DNA from 4 places in the Vibrio alfacsensis genome. Region 2 is predicted to be linked to each of the others. Evidence: predicted binding sites of a transcription regulator. Region 2 holds the regulator's gene; each other region holds the start of a gene.
What was found. The regulator PurR, encoded in region 2, represses purine synthesis genes. The targets are predictions, from matches to a motif close to TNANGNAAACGTTTNCNTNA.

Region 1: a site for PurR is predicted at 1,796-1,815, ahead of purT (formate-dependent phosphoribosylglycinamide formyltransferase). Genes of this name have one in related genera too.
Region 3: a site for PurR is predicted at 1,652-1,671, ahead of VA249_RS03105 (NCS2 family permease). Genes of this name have one in related genera too.
Region 4: a site for PurR is predicted at 2,293-2,312, ahead of VA249_RS18535 (NCS2 family permease). Genes of this name have one in related genera too.

What each region holds. Positions count from the first base shown of each region.
Region 1 is NZ_AP024165.1:1,355,002-1,358,217, forward strand. Features, by position in the region: gene VA249_RS06615 (thiopurine S-methyltransferase) at 1-417, shown strand, start outside; gene purT (formate-dependent phosphoribosylglycinamide formyltransferase) at 556-1,731, opposite strand; gene cdd (cytidine deaminase) at 1,879-2,766, opposite strand; gene VA249_RS06630 (LrgB family protein) at 3,141-3,216, opposite strand, start outside.
Region 2 is NZ_AP024165.1:2,074,969-2,078,184, forward strand. Features, by position in the region: gene torD (molecular chaperone TorD) at 68-715, shown strand; gene purR (HTH-type transcriptional repressor PurR) at 1,158-2,162, shown strand; cyclic di-GMP riboswitch class I at 2,542-2,623, shown strand; gene VA249_RS09555 (TfoX/Sxy family DNA transformation protein) at 2,860-3,216, shown strand, end outside.
Region 3 is NZ_AP024165.1:676,334-679,549, reverse strand. Features, by position in the region: gene gpt (xanthine phosphoribosyltransferase) at 1-44, opposite strand, end outside; gene VA249_RS03105 (NCS2 family permease) at 341-1,630, opposite strand; gene VA249_RS03100 (aminoacyl-histidine dipeptidase) at 2,702-3,216, shown strand, end outside.
Region 4 is NZ_AP024166.1:910,425-913,640, forward strand. Features, by position in the region: gene VA249_RS18530 (GGDEF domain-containing protein) at 1-610, shown strand, start outside; gene VA249_RS18535 (NCS2 family permease) at 703-2,085, opposite strand; gene modF (molybdate ABC transporter ATP-binding protein ModF) at 2,472-3,216, shown strand, end outside.

The sequences.
Region 1 (3,216 bases), 720 kb from region 2:
GAACATTTTTATACCCCAACCGTGATACCTGTCAATGGAATGCATGAGTTATATCAATTCGATGAGCTTTCCGTGTACACCGGGGATTTCTTTACAGCGCCAGTGTCTAAGGTCGATATTGTTTATGATCGTGCAGCGCTAGTCGCATTGCCGCAAGACATGCGAATCGACTACGCAAGTAGAATTAAATCACTATTGAACCCCAATGGACGAATTTTGTTAATTACCTTGAATTATCCTCAGGATGAAATGTCCGGTCCTCCATTCAGTGTTCCTGTTGAAGAAATTGAGCAATTGTTTGAAGGGTACAAGGTAACATGCCTCAATGTGGATCAAGCGGATGAAACTCATCCTAAAATTGCTAAGCAGGGATTAAGTCGCTTTTCTGAAGAAGTGTACTTAATCGAGAGTACATAACCTGCCGTAGGTAATCTAAGCGGTGAAGACGCTCTTATCCTGAAATGAGGTAACTGGCGATCTCTTGATTGAAATTTATGTAAAGAAAAGCGCAGCTCACTGAGCTGCGCTTTTTGTTCTCTTTAGTTGATGAGAAGATCAGTAAACGATCTGTACTTTAGATGCGTTATTTACGGCATCTTCAATCGAATCTTCGATGGTTTTACGTCGAGTAAGGATGACGCCAAGACGTCGACGACCGTCGATCTCCGGTTTACCAAATAAACGTACTTGAGTTTGTGGTTGTGCGAGTGCGGTCGCTAGGTTATCAAAGCGAATATCGCACGATGTGCCTTGGCCAAGAATAACGGCTGATGCGGACGGACCATATTGAACGACATTGTTGATTGGCATGCCGGTAAAAGCGCGAACGTGTAATGCAAATTCCGACATTTCTTGTGAAATCATCGTCACCATGCCAGTGTCATGTGGGCGAGGAGAGACTTCATTGAAGATCACCTTGTCACCTTTAACAAACAGCTCCACGCCGAAGATGCCGTGACCACCCAGTGCGTTTACCACTTTCTCCGCGGTATATTCCGCGGCTTTTAATGCGTTTTCAGACATAGCCTGTGGCTGCCATGACTCACGGTAGTCACCATCTTCTTGGCGATGGCCAATGGGTGCACAGAAGTGAACCCCGTCGACTGCTCGAACGGTTAAGAGTGTGATCTCGTAATCGAAGTCGATAAACCCCTCGACAATAACGCGGCCTGCGCCTGTTCTGCCACCTTCTTGTGCATAATCCCAAGCGGCTTGAACATCTTCTTCTGTCTTGATAATGCTTTGTCCTTTACCAGAAGAGCTCATAACAGGCTTAACCACACAAGGGATACCGACATGTTCTACGGCGGCTTTGAAGCTACTGAAACTATCGGCGAATTGGTAAGGGGATGTGGTTAAACCGAGTTCTTCTGCTGCAAGGCGGCGAATGCCCTCGCGATTCATAGTGAGTTTGGTCGCTTTTGCAGTCGGAACGACGTTTAAGCCTTTCTCTTCAAGCTCAACCAATTTGTCTGTTGCAATCGCTTCAATTTCTGGAACAACGTATGCAGGTTGCTCTTTGTTGATGATTTCTTCTAGAGCTTGACTATCAAGCATGTCGATAACGTAACTACGATGAGCAACTTGCATGGCTGGCGCATTTGCATAACGGTCACATGCGATGACCTCTAAGCCAAGACGTTGACATTCAATTGCTACTTCTTTTCCTAGCTCACCAGAGCCCAAAAGTAATACACGAGTAGCTTGATTGCTAGTAGCTGTACCGAACATAGTGTTCCCTTAAAAATAAAGTGATGAAACCGAATTTGCAGGGGATCATACTGAATTTTCATGATGAAGCAAACGTTTGCGTGCGGTTTTTTATAATAAAAAAGGCTCCACTAAAAGCAGAGCCTTATATCAAAAGCGTTGGGTGGGTTAAACGTTCACAAAAGTCACAGGAATATCTGGGTTTAGTGCTTCTAGCGTGGATTGAGTATCGGCGAGATGGCTGATTTTCCCTTGTGCGTTCTCAACGAGTGCAGCGGCTTTGATGTTATCAAACGTTTCACCGGCAAGCAGGATCTGAATGAGTGCAACTTGCAAAGGTGGAAGGCTTGGGTTGAATGCGGCGTTTTCCGCGTAAGCCCCTTGGAACACTCGGCCATCTGCCATTTCTAGTGCTAGACCACTTAAATTGTTTGTATATGGCGCGTGGCTTATGTTCATCGCATCGACCGCTTTCTGGATGAGCATATCGTCTTCATCACAAGTAAATTGATGCATGACTTCTGCCATTAAACCTGATTCGATACCAAGATCTGCGGGGCCAAATGCTTCTGGTAGATACTCGTGTAGAGATTTCTCTTCTCGTTCTGGTAGCTGAACTTTTAGATCTTTTGCTGTTGATAGTTCGTTCATGAATTGGCGACAATGACCGCAAGGGCTAAAGTTGATTGTGATGTCTTTAACACCACGTTCGCCTTTCATCCAAGCATGGCTAATCGCAGATTGTTCAGCATGGACGGTTTGACCGAGTTGAACACCGAAAAACTCCATGTTTGCGCCGAAGTATAAGCGGCCGGAAAGACCACGAACAATCGCACCTACATAGAATTCAGAAATAGGCGCATAAGAGAACGCTGCCGCAAAAGGAAGTAGAGCAACACGAAGCTCTTTATCAGACATGCCTGTCGCTGCAAGCAATTGTGCGAACTGTTGCTCTGAAAGAGTGGCATCAAAATCGTCCGCTTGTACGATAGGAGCAAGATGTTTTGAAAGTGCTTCTGGAGCGCTTGAAAGCGCCTGTTCAATGCGACGTTTCATGTTGAATCCTTGTTATTGCATGGACAGTTATTCTATGCGAAAAGTGAAAACGTTCCGTGCTTTAGATCACGTTAATGCGTGTAATGTTAATGGTATTTACATAATTAGGGTGAGCTCACACATGTATTCGATTGCACAGAAGTGAAATGTTATGCCTATCACAGTAAGTCAGAAAGAAATTATCAAGCTTGATACCCCTTTGAATAAACCGTTTTTGACAGGGATTAGTATTATGCAGCCCTACAAATAACCATATCAACTTTTGTGCATATTGCGAATTTTAAGGAGAAATTGAGTTGGATTTCGTTATTTTGGGGGAGTGAGGATGCCCAAGTGTGAGAATCAACTCGGGCATATAGAAAACCAAGGAGTGATTATTGGGATAACCACACCGCTAAAGCAAAGAAGCTAGGGGCAAGAATCGATGTAATGATGCCACACAACACGAGA
Region 2 (3,216 bases):
CACTTAAGAGATTATACTCAAGTGACTTCAAGATGCCGCCTTAAGTGCATCATTTCAGGAGCAAAAAATGCAAGAAGTGAAAGCTTTTAACGAAAAACGCGCCGAAATTTACTGGTGGTTTTCTAGCCTATTCGCTAAAGAACTTACCGAAAAAGACCTAGAGAGCTACCACAGTGTTGAAATCCGAAGTTTTTTAGCTGGCCTAGGTGAAAACGAATCCCTAAAGACATCAGTCGATGCATTGGTCGATGCACTCAACCGACTTCAAGATCGTGAAGACGCTCAACTCGAACTTGCCGCAGACTTTTGTGAGCTATTTCTGAAAACAGAAAAACACGGAGCACTTCCATACGCTTCCATGTACATCGGTGAGTCGGGTCTTCTAAACGATAAGCCAGCAGAAGAAATGGAAAAACTCATGGCGGACTTTGGTGTTCAGGTCGATGAAAACCTGAAAGAACCAGCCGATCACCTTGCTGTAGAGCTCGACTTCTTAGGCAACATGATCATTCGCTCTAACGAACTCGAGCAAGAAAAACATATGGAAGAAGCATTCGTGGCACAAAACGACTTCATCCAAAAGCAACTGCTTACTTGGTTACCTATGTTTGCAGCAAAATGTAAGCAATTCGATGAGTTTGGCTTCTACGTTAGTGTTGCTCAAATGCTGATCGCTTTCTGTAAACTGGACAGCGACTACCTTCTTGGTGAATAATTGCGGGCTATTTTAGGGGGACTCGTCATACAGCCCCCTTATTTTATTCGTTTGTTTCTCACTGGTTCAGAGAAGTACAGTGAATTTAGCCGTTAAAATGTGACATAAAAAGCACAAAACCATCGCTGAATATGTTGCCAGCCTGCTCACATAGGTCTAAAATGTGAGCGCAAACGATTAAATATGATTTATATGTAAACCGCTGAAATATAGCGGTTTTTGTGTTTTATTACTCTGCTTGCTGAGCCATTCCTTGTATCACTAATCAAGGAATATATTTCTCAGCAACCAATGTCGCTACAAATCTTTTTATACCGATTTCGGAACAACCACTGCCGAACCTATCAGCGTTGCTTTTTCGTAACTGCTCAGTTTGCGCAAGACACTAAGCGCATGGTTGTCTTCACTACGGTATTCAGTAACTCGATACAGGACATCATTTATGGCCACAATTAAAGACGTTGCTCGCTTAGCCGGCGTTTCAACCACCACAGTGTCGCACGTAATTAACAAAACTCGTTTTGTTGCTGAGACCACTCAAGAAAAAGTAATGAAAGCGGTTGATGAGCTCAATTACGCGCCTAGTGCTGTTGCTCGCAGCTTAAAGTGTAACTCAACGCGCACTATCGGTATGTTGGTTACTCAGTCAACGAACCTTTTCTTCTCTGAAGTGATCGATGGCGTAGAAAGCTACTGTTACCGTCAAGGCTATACATTGATCCTGTGTAATACTGGTGGTATTTACGAGAAACAACGTGACTATATTCGCATGCTTGCAGAAAAGCGTGTCGATGGCATTTTAGTGATGTGTTCTGACCTAACGGAAGAACTACAAGAGATGCTAGACCGCCACGCAGACATCCCTAAAGTCGTGATGGACTGGGGCCCTGAAAGCTCAAAAGCAGATAAGATCATTGATAACTCGGAAGAAGGTGGCTATTTAGCGACTAAATATCTAATTGATAATGGTCATAGCGAAATTGCATGTTTAAGTGGTCATTTCGATAAAGCAGCATGTAAAGAGCGAATTGCTGGCTTTAGACGTGCAATGGCAGAAGCAAACCTTACCGTTAAAGAAGACTGGATTCTTGAGGGTAACTTTGAATGTGATACTGCCGTTCTTGCTGCAGATAACATTACTGCAATGGAAAAACGCCCGACTGCAGTATTCTGTTTTAATGACACCATGGCACTAGGCTTGATGAGCCGTCTGCAACAAAATGGCATCAAGATCCCTGAAGACATTTCTGTGATCGGTTACGACAACATCGAACTTGCTGAATACTTCTCTCCACCGCTAACGACGATTCACCAACCAAAACGTCGTGTAGGTAAAAACGCATTCGAGATCTTACTTGAACGTATTAAAGATAAAGAGCACGACAAACGTATTTTTGAAATGCAGCCAGAGATTGTAATACGTAGCACAGTAAGCAAGCTCAACTAATCAATAATGCAGCTAAGTAATAAGAACTAAGCAATAATGACCGATTTGAAGCGCTCCTTTTAAGGGGCGTTTTTTATGTTCTGAATCCACCCTTTCGTCCTATTTTCTAATCATATTGGATTGGATTTAGGCAAGTAACATTGCCATAGGTGAAGCGATGAGCAATTGACTAATTTCGGGGTAGACAGCCCAGAGCACTTCGCTATAACATACTGTTTTAATTCAATGTATTTGAATTCGTATTTATGGTGTTGATAGGCATATCTAACCAAGAGATATGAAATAACACTCATTAAATACCCCTTTTTAATTGAACTAATGTCACACTTCCATATTCAGGATGTGATGTTAATTCAATGAAAGCAGTATTCTGATACCGTCACGCACAGGGCAAACCATTCGAAAGAGTGGGACGCAAAGCTTCCGGCCTTAACTATTTGTTTTTGAAGACCGTTATTTTTTAAAAACGGCTGTTTTTTTGAAGACTGCTATTTTTGAAGACTATCGTTTTTAAAGACTGTTTTCGATGATGGTTATTTTCAATCATCGTCGTATCAGTAGAAGGTAGCGGGGTTACCGATGGCAAATATGCATTTAACGAGTTTACCCTTTAATGACATTATAACTGCATGCATTTGCTATTCTCTCGGACCTGATTTTTGGTGGCGTAATACTAATTACACCGAGATAACTCATCATGGATAAACCGATACTCAAAGACTCTATGAAGCTATTTGAGGCACTTGGTACGATCAAGTCGCGCTCAATGTTTGGTGGCTTCGGACTGTTTGCAGATGACACTATGTTTGCACTAGTTGTAAATCATCAATTGCACATCCGAGCGGATCAGAAAACTTCATCTACTTTCGAGACTCAAGGACTTAGACCTTACGTCTATAAAAAACGTGGCTTCCCAGTGGTAACGAAATACTATGCTATTTCTGACGAGCTATGGGATTCAACCGACAAAATCCTTGATGTTGCAAGGAAGTCTCTAGAAAGCGCCAAGCTTGAAAAAGAACAACAGGCAACAACAAAGCCTAACCGACTAAAA
Region 3 (3,216 bases), 1.4 Mb from region 2:
TAAGACTGCATCGCATCCCAAGTGATAATGAATTTTTTACTCATTGTAATAACCTAATAATTTCAAAATATGCATACCCGTAATTTAGCTTGGCATGCTGAATAAACACATCAAGCTAAACTTTCCACACCAAAGGAAATCGGGGTTTCAAGCTGCGCAAACGATTATTCTACCGAAACACTCCATTAATACCAACGCTGATATCAAAATTCTCTGCATATTGCAGAGAAAAATCGAGTTTGATGAACAATACAAAAAGAAAGCGAATGAATTTTAAAGAAAACACGAAAATGCAAAAAGCCAGTATGAGCTCATCATACTGGCTTCATCACAAACCGGATTAACCTACGATGTACTTCACGATGAAGATAGCAGACATGATCCAAACACTCATCGACACCTCACGACCTTTACCACTAAACAACTTAATAGCAGCGTAAGCGATAAAGCCTAAGGTAATGCCCTCTGCGATAGAGAAAGTCAGTGGCATAACCAAACAGGTCACAACAACTGGAGCCGCTTCTGTTAAGTCACGCCAATCAATGCCAACAAGGCCAGAAAGCATCAAAATAGCGACATAGAATAGCGCACCCGATGTTGCGTAAGCTGGAATCATACCTGCAAGTGGAGAGAACAGCAGTGCAAGAATAAATAGTACGCCAACAACAACTGCTGTTAGACCGGTACGACCACCCGCTGCTACACCAGACACACTTTCAATGTAAGACGTCGTATTTGATGTACCTAATAGAGCACCAACTGATGTTGCCGTTGAGTCAGCAAGTAGCGCTTTGCTTAGGCGAGGAATGTTACCTTTCTCATCGGTTAGACCTGCTTTTTGAGAAACACCAACCAAAGTGCCAGCAGTATCAAAAAGGTCAACGAATAGGAATGCGAACACAACCGAGATCATGCCAACTTCAAATAGACCAGAAAAATCTAATTGCATAAACGTTGGAGCTAAGCTTGGTGGCGTCGACATGATGCCGCCCCATTGCACATCACCAAAGATTAAACCTAATACTGTCACCCCAAGGATTGCGATCATCACCGCGCCTTTTACACCTCGGTGAACAAGTGCAATCGTCAAGAAGAAACCAATAGCAGCAAACACGGCTTGATGTGATGTGATGTTACCCATAGAAACTAATGTCGCTGGGTTATCGACCACTATGCCGGCATTTTTAAGTGCGATAAAAGCAAGGAAAAGACCGATACCTGCTGAAATACCAGTGCGAAGTGACAGCGGGATAGAATTAATGATCAACTCTCGGATCTTAAATACGCTTAGAGCAACGAACAGCAAGCCCGAAACAAATACTGCAGCAAGTGCCACTTGCCACGTGTAACCCATGCCCAACACAACAGAGTAAGTGAAGAAAGCATTGAGTCCCATACCAGGTGCTTGGGCAATTGGATAATTAGCCACTAAACCCATGATAAAACAGCCAATTGCCGCTGCAAGACACGTCGCAACGAACACAGCGCCACGATCCATACCTGCATCCGCTAGGATAGCTGGGTTTACAAAGATGATGTAAGCCATGGTAAGGAAGGTGGTAACACCAGCGATGATCTCAGTGCGCACATTGGTGCCATTTTCACTAAGTTTAAAAAGCCTTTCGAGCATGAGTTAATCCTGTAAAAGGTAAAAAGTAAACGGTTGCGTAATCGATTGGCTGGAATTATAAAGTTATCAAATAACAAATTCCAGATAGAATTTTCACTCTAATACGATTTTTTTATTTAGATATGAAACTCATCTGCTAGTGATTGGCACCCATGATGGTTATAAAGCTTGATAAACAACGAGTAACAGAATCGTATTCGGCTCATTAGGATGAGTACAAACTGAACAATGTAATAAACTTTCAAGCAGAATACGGCGAGTTTATGTCTTAAATACTCAAGAATTTGCGTCACACCGAAGAGTGTCAGTGTCATGGTCGCAGAAGATAGGCTTAGTGGTGAGAAAATAATCGACAAGAAAAACCGACAGATAAAAAAACGCCACTCAAATTGAGTGGCGGCGAATCATGTCAGCACTATTACTGAAAAAAAATTCCAATTTATAGGGGTGAACAAACTGTTCAAGTCACATGCGTTGGTTGCAATTAGTAACCAAAGCTTGTTGGGTATACAAAGTTACCGGTGTAAACAGATTTGTTTGTCCAGAACATTGCACTTGGTAAACCTTTCATAAATATCACCTTCTAAATCAATTAACACTTTCGTTGATTTTCTCGGTTCCATGGAGGCGATAAACGGACTCATCCTTTGAGCATTTCATTCTTCTTTTTGGAAGCTGGTTATAAATATACCACTTAGAAATTTAATTACAACTATTTTAGTGAGAAAGATCACATAAAAGCAAAAACATGACCAGGATCAAATCACAACTGTAACTAAATTACAGTTCTGTTAATTCAGTTGAGACCTCGTTTTAGTTAATGCATAACTTTAACCATGTTAAGTGACAAAAAATGCAGATATCACAAGTCATTTACGCGAAGCCACGATCAGTCGTTTGGCTTTACCAACGAACCATATAGCGATTTCATGTACTCCACGACTACTCGCTTTACCTTTCTAGTGGTATGCTTGCAGGCAATTCTAAAGCCACAACCGTTCAGCATTTACTGCTAAACGCACATTAAATCTACGGTTTATATGTGGCTAAGTACCTTAAAAGGAGTCTTCCGTGTCTGAATTCCATTCTGAGATCAGTACCTTATCACCTACTCCACTTTGGCAGTTTTTTGATAAGATTTGTTCCATTCCTCATCCGTCAAAACATGAAGAAGCACTAGCTCAATACATCGTTGACTGGGCAACAGCGCAAGGTTTTGATGTCCGCCGCGATCCAACTGGCAACGTATTTATTAAAAAACCAGCCACGCCAGGTATGGAAAACAGAAAAGGTGTGGTTCTTCAAGCGCACATTGATATGGTGCCACAAAAGAACGAAGACACTGCTCACGACTTCACTCAAGATCCAATCCAACCTTACATTGATGGTGAATGGGTAACAGCAAAAGGCACGACGCTAGGCGCTGACAACGGTATCGGTATGGCATCATGTCTTGCCGTTCTTGCATCAACAGACATCAAACACGGCCCTATCGAAGTGCTGTTAACCATCGATGAAGAAGCTGGTATGACCGGTGCGTTTGGCCTAGAAGCTGGTTGGTTAGAGGGTGATATTCTACTAAACAC
Region 4 (3,216 bases), on a different replicon from region 2:
TGTTCCCGTGCAGATTGCCTGTACTGATGCGGAGCCAGTTTATATTGGCTTTGGCGCGTGGGAGATCTTTGAGCGTATTCTGATCCCGTCAATATTAATGGCGTTATTTATCCAGTTTTTACGTACCGCTTTCAAACGTTACCAGAAGCTATTACACCAAGACCGAATGACAGGCTTCTATCGTAGAGACTTTTATGAAAAGAGATTAAAACGTCTAAACACGTTTTCTCTTCTTCTCATTGATATCGACTCTTTTAAATCCATCAATGACACGCATGGGCATAAAAAAGGTGACGATGTCATTACCGAAGTGACAAAACGCATCTCGAGCCAAATTCGAGCAAGCGATGTTGCTATTCGTTGGGGTGGTGAGGAATTTTTGTTAGTCATGCGAAACATGGATGAGTCTAAGCTCAAAGAAAAAGCAGAAACAATCCGTCGACACATTGCTAACGACCCAATTGCAGGCCTTGATGTGACCATCTCTATCGGTGGTGTACATCTACAACGCAGTAACTTTACAAAAGCGTTTAAACTTGCGGACAAGGCGCTGTACGAATCTAAGCAAAATGGTCGGAATCAAAGTACCATCCTACCGGCCCAGCGTTAGCCAAAAAAAAGAGTCAGTGACAACATCACTGACTCTTTTTGTATAAATATTTAGAACACTGTCTTGGGTGAACAATGTCTTGGGTAAAATCGTTAGATTGCCCAACCGCCTGCGTAAAACGCAACAAGCGCGATGGTAATAATCACAGTACCCATGTTCAGCTGTTTCCATTCACCAGCAATCACACGACCACCAACAAGGCAAACAAAGCCCAACATAATACCCGTTACGATATTCGAAGTAAGAACGATAAACACCGCACAGACTAATCCAGCTAGCGCACCGACCAAGTCGCTAAAATCCAATTTGCTTACGTTGCTTAGCATAAGTAGACCAACGTACATCAATGCAGGCGCTGTAGCATAACTTGGCACCAAGTAGCTGATTGGTGAAAGGAACAACAACAGTAGGAATGCCAAACCAACGACAACCGCCGTTAAGCCTGTTTTACCACCTGCTGCCGTACCCGTTGCTGATTCGATGTAAACCGCAGCAGGAGAACCACCAACAAAACCAGAAAAAATACTACTCACTGAATCGGCTGTTAGCGCTTTGCCGCCATTGATAATATTGCCTTTGTCATCCAGTAAGTTGGCCTGTCCTGCAACTGCGCGTATTGTACCTGTTGCATCAAAAATTGCCGTCATCACCAATGCTAAAACACTCGGCAATACCAGTGGGCTCATCGCCCCCATAATATCCATTGATGCAATGAGCGAGTTTTCACCACCGAAGCTCGGCACTGCAAACAAGCCGTGGTAAGTCACTGCTGGATCAAAGATCAAACCAAGGATAGAAATCGCGATAATCACAAGCAAGATACCACCAGTCACTTGTTTCTTCTCAAGACCAATGATCGCAGCCAAACCTAGGACAGACATCATCACAGGGAAAGAAGTAAAGTCACCAAGTGCAACTGGAAGACCTGCGTGAGGGTTTTGTACAACAAGGCCTACGCCATTTGCGGCAATCAGCAGTAAGAACAAACCGATACCAATGCCGGTACCATGTGCGATGCCTGATGGTAAGTTCGTTAGGATCCACTGACGCAGGCCTGTGACGGTAATTGCCGTAAAGACAACACCCATCAAGAACACCGCACCCAGCGCGACTGGAATCGAAACACCTTGGCCTAGCACCAAACTAAACGCGGTAAATGCGGTCAGCGAAATCGCACAGCCAATCGCCATTGGTAGCTTTGCCCACATACCCATAAGAAGCGAACCAAATGCGGCTACCAAACAGGTTGCAATAAAGACAGCGCTTTGGTCAAAACCTGCGGCACCAAGCATGTTTGGCACAACAATGACCGAATAAACCATCGCTAAGAACGTTGTTGCGCCCGCTAATAATTCTCTGCGAATCGTACTACCACGTTCAGAAATCAAAAAGTAACGGTCAATCCAACCTTTATCTACGGTTTGAGTTGAACCATTTTCGGTCTGTTGTTGAGGAGTTGAAATGTTCTCGGACATTGTTTTACCTATTTACATGCTTAAGTTTATGAGCAACTGAATTCCTAAATTGTCGCTCTAAATTGCCCTAAATTGACAGATTTGAGGATCACATATCCTTCGTGAATAGCGTAAGTAACGTCGCGTAAAACGATGCGCGCTAACCGTTACTTCAATTGGGGCGTGACAATACTCTTTTCTCACCTCGAAAACAAATAATTTTATCGTTTGCGCAAACGGTCGCCTTTTGCTTCTCAAATGAATTTAAAATGGTGCCAACTTGATGTGCGCCAAATATACAATTCGATAATGGACTTTTGACCTTTCTCTTGAGCCTTTCGCCCTAACACGGTTAAACTTTATCCAATTTCACTCAAATTAGAATAAAATCAAGGACGATACTCTGAATGCTTATTCAATTTCAGCAGCTTGCAGCAACACAAAATACCGCGACCCTTTCTATAGACAACTGGGATATCGAGCCTGAACAATCTTGGGCCATATTCAGCGCTGATGGAGAGATCGGTTCTATACTCGGCGATCTACTTTGTGGTGAACTAAAGCCTATTTCAGGTGAAATCAAACTGAGTGGTTATCAAGTAGCCCAGGTATCGCTTTCTGAGCAGCAGCGTCTTTTAGAAAGAGAAATCGAAAATGATGAGACAGATTTTTTAGATCGTATCGATCAAGGAAGCAGTGTTCATAAACTGATCATGGAAGTATGCCAAGATGACACCTTAACTGACGAATTGATTCATGATCTCAACCTCTCTCATCTTGTGAACAGTGGATTTCGCGTATTATCTACCGGAGAAACGCGCCGAGTTATGCTGGCTCGCGCCCTTGCTTTAAAGCCAGACTTGATACTGTTAGACAACCCTTTTACCGGGCTCGATATTCATCATCGAGCATCACTCGCGGCCTATCTGCACAAATTATCCAAATCAGTGCAAATGCTCGTGACTTTTTCACGCGAAACTGACATGCCAGATTGGATTGAAAACATCGCATTATTCAGTACGGGTAAGTTAGAAAGCGTAATGGATAGAAAACGTTGGGATACTCACCCTATTATTGCTCAAATCCAATCTCAATCGAACAAGCAAACGGAAGAAGTAATGACGTTGATTCGCCAACATCAGCATTCGACTC